One region of the Aliiglaciecola sp. genome, then DNA from elsewhere that is predicted to be linked to it. Evidence: predicted binding sites of a transcription regulator. Region 1 holds the regulator's gene; each other region holds the start of a gene.
The links. The regulator FNR, encoded in region 1, switches genes on or off when oxygen is low (the NO sensors DNR and NnrR bind a similar motif). The targets are predictions, from matches to a motif close to TTGATCTAGATCAA.

Region 1 (2,276 bases):
TAAACAGAATATGGTCTGGGCTATAGGTTACAACGCACTTATTCTTCCTCTTGCAGTGGCTGGATATTTAAGCCCATGGATGGCCGTTATCGGTATGTCTTTAAGTTCAATCATTGTAGTAGCAAATTCAATTCGTCTGCTCCGTTAATAGGAAACTAAATTGAGTATTATTTATGTATTAATCCCCATCGCTATACTGCTCGTTTTGTTAGCTATCGGGATCTTTTTTTGGGCAGTTAAGTCAAATCAATTTGAAGATTTAGAACGTCAAGGTTACAACATTTTATTCGATGATGACGTAGACAAAAAAGCACCACAAAAAGCCCCTAAAACTGAAGAAGAATGAACGATATCAGCTGGTTCTCAGCGATTTTAATTGGTCTTGCAGGTAGTGTACATTGTGCAGGGATGTGCGGCGGTATTGTTACCTCGTTTACCTTTGCCTTGCCAAAAAATCAGTCACAATGGCCATTTTTAATCGCTTATAATACAGGACGTATTTTATCCTACAGTGTTGCTGGCGCTATCGCCGGACTTTTAGGGCAAGTTGTCACAACCCAATCTTTCATCAACCCACAAGTACTCACCCTGTTTGGTGGGGTATTTATGGTGTTACTGGGGCTTTATGTGGGTCAATGGTCAAAGTTGCTCACTAAAGTCGAAAAAGTCGGTGCTATTTTTTGGCGTAAAATCAGCCCGTTGTCAAAACGTTTTATTCCCTTTAAACACCCAATGTATGCCGTGCCCTATGGTGTGATTTGGGGTTGGCTGCCCTGCGGATTAGTATATTCAACATTAACCTGGAGTGTTTCCACTGGCAGCGCAGTACAAGGTGCGTTGACCATGTTTTGTTTTGGTTTAGGCACACTGCCTATTATGTTAGCAATGGGAGCTAGCGCCACTCAAATCAGAAGTTGGTTAACACAACCCTTGGTAAAACGTAGCGTTGCAGTTTTATTGTGCTTATTTGGCTTGATTTTATGTTACCAAGGGATTCATAATTGGTAACTAATGAATTAAGTGGAATTATCTAATGTCTGATTCGAACAAGTTCAGTATTCGCTGCCAAAATTGTAGTTTTAACCATCTTTGCATCCCCGTAGCCCTGAACCAAACAGAAATGGAAAGTTTAGATGAGATAATCGAGCGTAAACGTCCTTTGCATAAAAATGATCAGCTCACTATTCCAGGACAAAAATTCACCTCATTATTTGCGGTAAGAACAGGTTCATTTAAATCCTATATTACCTCCCCTGATGGAGAACAACAGATAACCGGGTTTCATTTTCCTGGTGATATAGTTGGTTTCGACGGACTCTTTTCAGAAAAGTACCAAAGTTACAACCAAGCCATGGAAACCTCTATGGTGTGTGAGTTGCCCTATGACAAGCTCGACACTATGAGCGAGCAACTTCCGACATTACGTAAAGAAATGCTTAAGATAATGAGCACGGAAATAAACCAAGACCATAGTATGATGATGCTCTTGAATAAACGTACTGCAGAGGAACGTCTTGCACATTTTTTGATTAATTTATCCGACCGCTTTCACTCTCGTGGTTTTTCTGAAACCGAGTTCAATTTAACCATGACGCGTAACGAAATAGGTAACCATTTAGGTCTTACCGTAGAAACCGTCAGCCGTTTATTAACCCGTTTTCAAAAAGAAAATATCATAAAAGTAGATGGCAAGTTTATCCAGATCCCCGATTTAGCCTCCCTTAGAGATAAGCTCGGTGAGCATGTTTTACAAAATAAAGCCTGCGGATAGGCCTTTCCTGTTAAGTTGATTTAGGTCAAAACAAATAATCGGTTAACTGGCAAAATAGCTAAAGTACCCATACACTTAAGATGAAAGTGTAAACCTTATAAGGGAGTTAACTAATGTCCATATTTAACAAAATACTAGCCGTTGTAGACCCGACCACCGATGATCAGAAAGCCTTTAAACGGGCTCTCTTGCTGGCACAAAAAACGGGGGCCAGTGTTACTGCCTTTCTATCCATTTACGATTTCTCTTATGAAATGACCACTATGTTGACCGTAGATGAACGCGAAACAATGCGCCAAGCTGTGGTAGATGATAAAACTGATTGGCTAGCCAATATCGTTGAGCCATTGGCAGCTAACTCTTCAATCTCTGTAGATATCAAAGTAGTTTGGCATAATCGTCCTTATGAAAGTGTCTTATTTGAGGTGATTGACCACAGTTATGACTTAATTGTAAAAGGCACTCACGAGCATGACACCTTGAAATCGGTTATTTTCACCCCTAC
Region 2 (2,276 bases), on a different contig from region 1:
GGTTTCATTTAATCCTTGATAATACTCGCCTAATTGTTTGTAGTTTTGACTGAAACAATCACCGATATTGCTGATTGCGGATACTCCAAAACCAAGTAGATCGCAATCTGCGTGGGTGGTGTAGCCTTGAAAATTACGGTGCAGTTTTTGTTGCTTTTGTGCCTTGGCTAGTTCGTCATTTGGTTTAGCAAAATGATCCATACCAATCATGTTGTAACCTGCATCTAGAAAACGTTCAATTGCTAACTTCATCAGTTCCAGTTTTTGATTTACATTAGGCAGCCACTCATCACGTAGTTTTCGTTGGGCAGGAAAGCGTTCCGGTAAATGGGCATAACTAAACAGAGATATTCTTTGCACACCCATTTGAATTACTTTATCAACAGTGCGTTCAAATCGTTCTGGGGTTTGATGGGGAAGCCCATAAATCAGATCTAAATTAACTGAGTTAAAGCCAATTTTATTTGCTCGTTCAACAATTTGTTCGATCAATTCTGTAGATTGCACCCTATTTATAGCTTTTTGCACCTGGGGATCAATATCTTGAACACCGATACTGAGTCGGTTAAAACCAATATTAGCAAGGTGGTCAATGTAATCTAAGGTTAAGTTTCTAGGGTCTATTTCTATACCAATCTCTACGTCTTCGCTAAGTTTGAAGTGACTTTTCAATACCGCTATTAAGTTTGAAAGCTGTTGTTTGCTTAAGAAACTTGGGGTACCTCCTCCTAAATGAATTTGACGAACTACGTACTTCTTAAACAACTCCTGACGCTGAGTAATTTCAGCCAGTAAATGAAACATATAATCCTCCGCCTTTTCTGGGTGGCGGGTGACAACTTTGTTGCATCCACAGTAGTAACATAGACTGTGACAAAAGGGGATATGAATATAAAGTGACAGATCCGTATTCGGTGAAGTCTTTACCGCTTTGATTAAATCATCATTGTAAAAAGATTCACTAAAGGACAATGCCGTAGGGTAGGAGGTATAACGTGGCCCATTTGTGTTGTATTTTTCAAGTAAATTGGGGTCGAAGAATCGTTTTGAGTTCATGGTGTAATTCGCAATAATCATTTAGTTATTGCAGTTTAGTTTTTTTACATTTGAGCTTTATTGATCTTGCGCAATATTTTGCCAACTTGAAAATTGTGGTTAAATTTGTGAGGGAGTAGACGTAAAAAATGGCAGATTAACTGCCATTTTTATGCCTATCAAATGATTAAAACTTTAACGTTCACGGTAACCAAAAAACTTATTCGCTATAATTTCCTCAGCAACACTTTCGGGAACTGCACTTTCCCACTCCCCGCGACCTAACGGTAGTTGCCTCAATAAATCTCGGGAATAGATTGAAAATAATTCGCTATCACTGCATTCAATTCCGGCAAGGAAACCATTTTCCAGTAGATGTCGATAAAGGAAACGTAAGTGTTCTGGAACTTTTACCAAGGTGAAGTCATTGAGTTCGCCATTTTCATCTATCTCTGGATAGATATACATGCGGGTATTGTCCGGAAACAGTTTTCCGAAGCCTTCCATAATTCCGCCTTCAACACCTTTATAGCTGGCTTCATCAAAAATCTGTTTGATATTTACCATACCCACCACAATGCCTATTTGCATCTTGGTGTATTGACGGAAATAAGCCCGTAACGAGAAATAACGAGTATAGTCTGACACCATCACGTTATAACCTAAAGAGTTAAGCAGTTGTACTCGCGCGACTATGTCTTTTTCAGGCATTTGCGCGTCGTTCCCTTTCATATCATTTAAGGATATTTCTGCAATGACCGCTGTATTCGATTTATCCACACCTTTTAGTTCGTAAAAAGATGTTTGGCCTTGTTCAATCATATCGACATTGAGCTTGGTGACTGGCCTGAATGAACCTCGAATGGTGAGAATATTCTTTTTGTACAGTAGTTCTGCGGGGATCGCCACACTGCCATCGGGTTTGAACATGACTGCGCGGGTTTTCCAGCTGCGGATCAGGTGCAAATTTTTAATTCGATTATCCACATCAAGGAAGTAGGGGCCTTTGAAGTCGATAAAGTCAATTTCAACTCGATTGGGTTTCATGTTATCGGTGAGTGAGTCGATAATCATTTTTGGATCTTCAAAATAGAAATAAGCAGCGTATATTAAATTCACGCCAATCACGCCTAATGCTTGTTGCTGGGCTTCAGCATTGTCATCAAGCATTCGTACATGGACTTTAATATCAGAAGGTTCTGCACCAGGGTACATTTGAATACGAACCCCTAGCCAAGCAT
Region 3 (2,276 bases), on a different contig from region 1:
ACCACCAGTTGGCAGCATCACCACTAAGGCAAATATATAGGAGTTGATCCAGCTGTTTAAAAAACTTTGTGTTGGCTGCAAATTTGTGTATGTCATAATAGCCGTAATTGCAGCAACTAAAGTGCTGAGAATTGTGAATATCACTAGCACATTTTTTAACTTAAGTTGCATTTTAGTATCCAATTAAATAAAGTTGATAAAGTCTACTATATTTACATTGGTTGACAATGTCAACTAAGTTGTTGTTGATTTTCTAGATATGGAGAAATAATGGAATTAAATGAAGCGCTGTTTAGCCTTTTTCATACTGTACGCAATAAAATTATTGAACAGGTTAAGCAAATGGACTCAGACTTATCGCCAATGCATTTAAAGTCGCTAAAGGTAATCTCTAAGATTGAAGATTGTACTGGACAAAAGCTAGCCACTTTTATGGGACGAGATAAAGCTCAAATTAACCGCTTGATTAAAGAGCTCGTTAATCAGGAGTTAGTCATAAAAACTAGCAATAAAGAAGATGGCCGTAGTCAAATTTTGTCGTTATCTGGCAGGGGAACACAATATCTCGACAAATTTAACAAAATTGAAAAGCAAGTTTTCGACACTATGCTCAAAGATATTGAACCGCAGAAGGTAGAACTCTTTATTCAACTTGCAAACGAGTTCAAAGGTAACTTGCAATAATGGCTGCAAGGTCTGAGTTTAGAAAATAGTTTAATGATTGAATTAACAACTAAAGGCCCGAAAGACATTTCAACGAATCTGACCTCCTTGTTTTTAACCTTTGCGCGAACAGCAATTATTAACAGGTTCGCACTGTAGCTTTACCCGACTTAATCTATTGTTACCTCGAAACTGCAGGTAACAATAGATCGAATATCGTTCCTTGCTTATTTGCTAGACTTTGCAATTCTTACTAATGAAACATCACAGTCTGCATAGTTTGCAACGCCATTCGCGGTAGAACCGATTAATGCTTGAATGCCTTTTTTAGAGTGTGTGCCTAGCATGATTAGGTCAGCTTTTCGTTTAATCCCTTCATTGCATATTAGCTCATAAGGTTTACCAACCTTAATGATGCGGTTCTTTTTAGGGACATTGAAGTCTGCGCACAACTCTTCAATTTTAGGAGATATTTTGTCTTTCAGTTCTTTTTGATAATCCTTAGGCAATAACTGGTAAGGCAGAACATGCATAACAATTAACTTACTGCCGTATAACTCTGCCATTTCAGCAGCTTTAGCGAGAACTTGTTTCCCTTCTGTAGACGCCTCAATAGCACACAGGATTGTTTTATACATAATTGCTCCTTAATCATTATCAATCTGAAGTTTTTATTCATTCTTATACTACCCATAAAATAGCGGCAAATATATGATTCACATCAATATTAGCTGATATTTAGCTCCCCTAACCGGCTTCAGACAGCATGGGGAGTAGGGTGAAGTCTTATTTTCAGTTTCTAAACTTCTCAATGTTAGATTTATCCTGTTTGTCCAGATCCAGTCATTCATTAACGAATGACTCATTACAAAGTAAACTGCAGTAAAGGTTAAATATTTACTCGTGTGACGATGTGAAGTACCTATTCAATCCATTTAATTCTACCTTAGAGTAATTAGATCAGCATAAATCGCCAACAAATCACCCTTTGACGGTTGACATATAGACGTCTATACGGCAAATTGAAGCCCATGAAAATAATAATAAGCACCATCGGCATGATTATGATTACCACCTCAAACGAGTTGGTCGCTGGCTAGTGCTTAAAGAAATTTAAAAAAGCCCGCGACTCAAGCGGGCTTTTTGTTATTTACAGCAAAATTATTTGCCTACTTTAAATGGCTACACAACAAATAGATGGCTTCAGAGTTGGGTTAAAGTGCGAAATTAGAATGCGAATCTCAAGCAGCGGAACAGAAGTAAACAGGAGCAATAAATGAAGGTGTTGAAATTTGGTGGCTCTTCAATGGCCGATGCTAAACGTTATTTGTCGGTTAAAGACATCAGTTTAGCTAGCCATGAAGAAAACGGTGCAGCAGTGGTTTTATCAGCTCCAAAGGGAGTGACAAATGCATTGTCGTTGTTATGTGAACAAGCAAGTGCGGGAAATGACTTTGGCGAATTGTATGCCAAATTAGATATGACATTAAATGGTATTGCTAGCGACTTAGCTGAGCAATTGCCTGCTTTCCGCAAAGCCCGTTTAAGCAGTTTTATTGATACAATTTTAGCTGAATTGAAACAGCATCTAGATGGCATTCAGTTACTGCGTT

Region 2: a site for FNR is predicted at 1,117-1,130, ahead of hemN (oxygen-independent coproporphyrinogen III oxidase). Genes of this name have one in related genera too.
Region 3: a site for FNR is predicted at 1,375-1,388, ahead of ABJV04_RS00890 (universal stress protein). Genes of this name have one in related genera too.

Annotation. Positions count from the first base shown of each region.
Region 1 is NZ_JBDWYG010000031.1:108,092-110,367, reverse strand. Features, by position in the region: gene ABJV04_RS07150 (heavy metal translocating P-type ATPase) at 1-148, shown strand, start outside; gene ccoS (cbb3-type cytochrome oxidase assembly protein CcoS) at 161-346, shown strand; gene ABJV04_RS07140 (sulfite exporter TauE/SafE family protein) at 343-1,008, shown strand; gene fnr (fumarate/nitrate reduction transcriptional regulator Fnr) at 1,034-1,771, shown strand; gene uspE (universal stress protein UspE) at 1,885-2,276, shown strand, end outside.
Region 2 is NZ_JBDWYG010000017.1:252,456-254,731, forward strand. Features, by position in the region: gene hemN (oxygen-independent coproporphyrinogen III oxidase) at 1-1,056, opposite strand, end outside; gene ABJV04_RS04010 (TonB-dependent receptor) at 1,231-2,276, opposite strand, start outside.
Region 3 is NZ_JBDWYG010000007.1:194,941-197,216, forward strand. Features, by position in the region: gene ABJV04_RS00880 (DUF2798 domain-containing protein) at 1-171, opposite strand, end outside; gene ABJV04_RS00885 (MarR family transcriptional regulator) at 271-684, shown strand; gene ABJV04_RS00890 (universal stress protein) at 891-1,301, opposite strand; gene thrA (bifunctional aspartate kinase/homoserine dehydrogenase I) at 1,940-2,276, shown strand, end outside.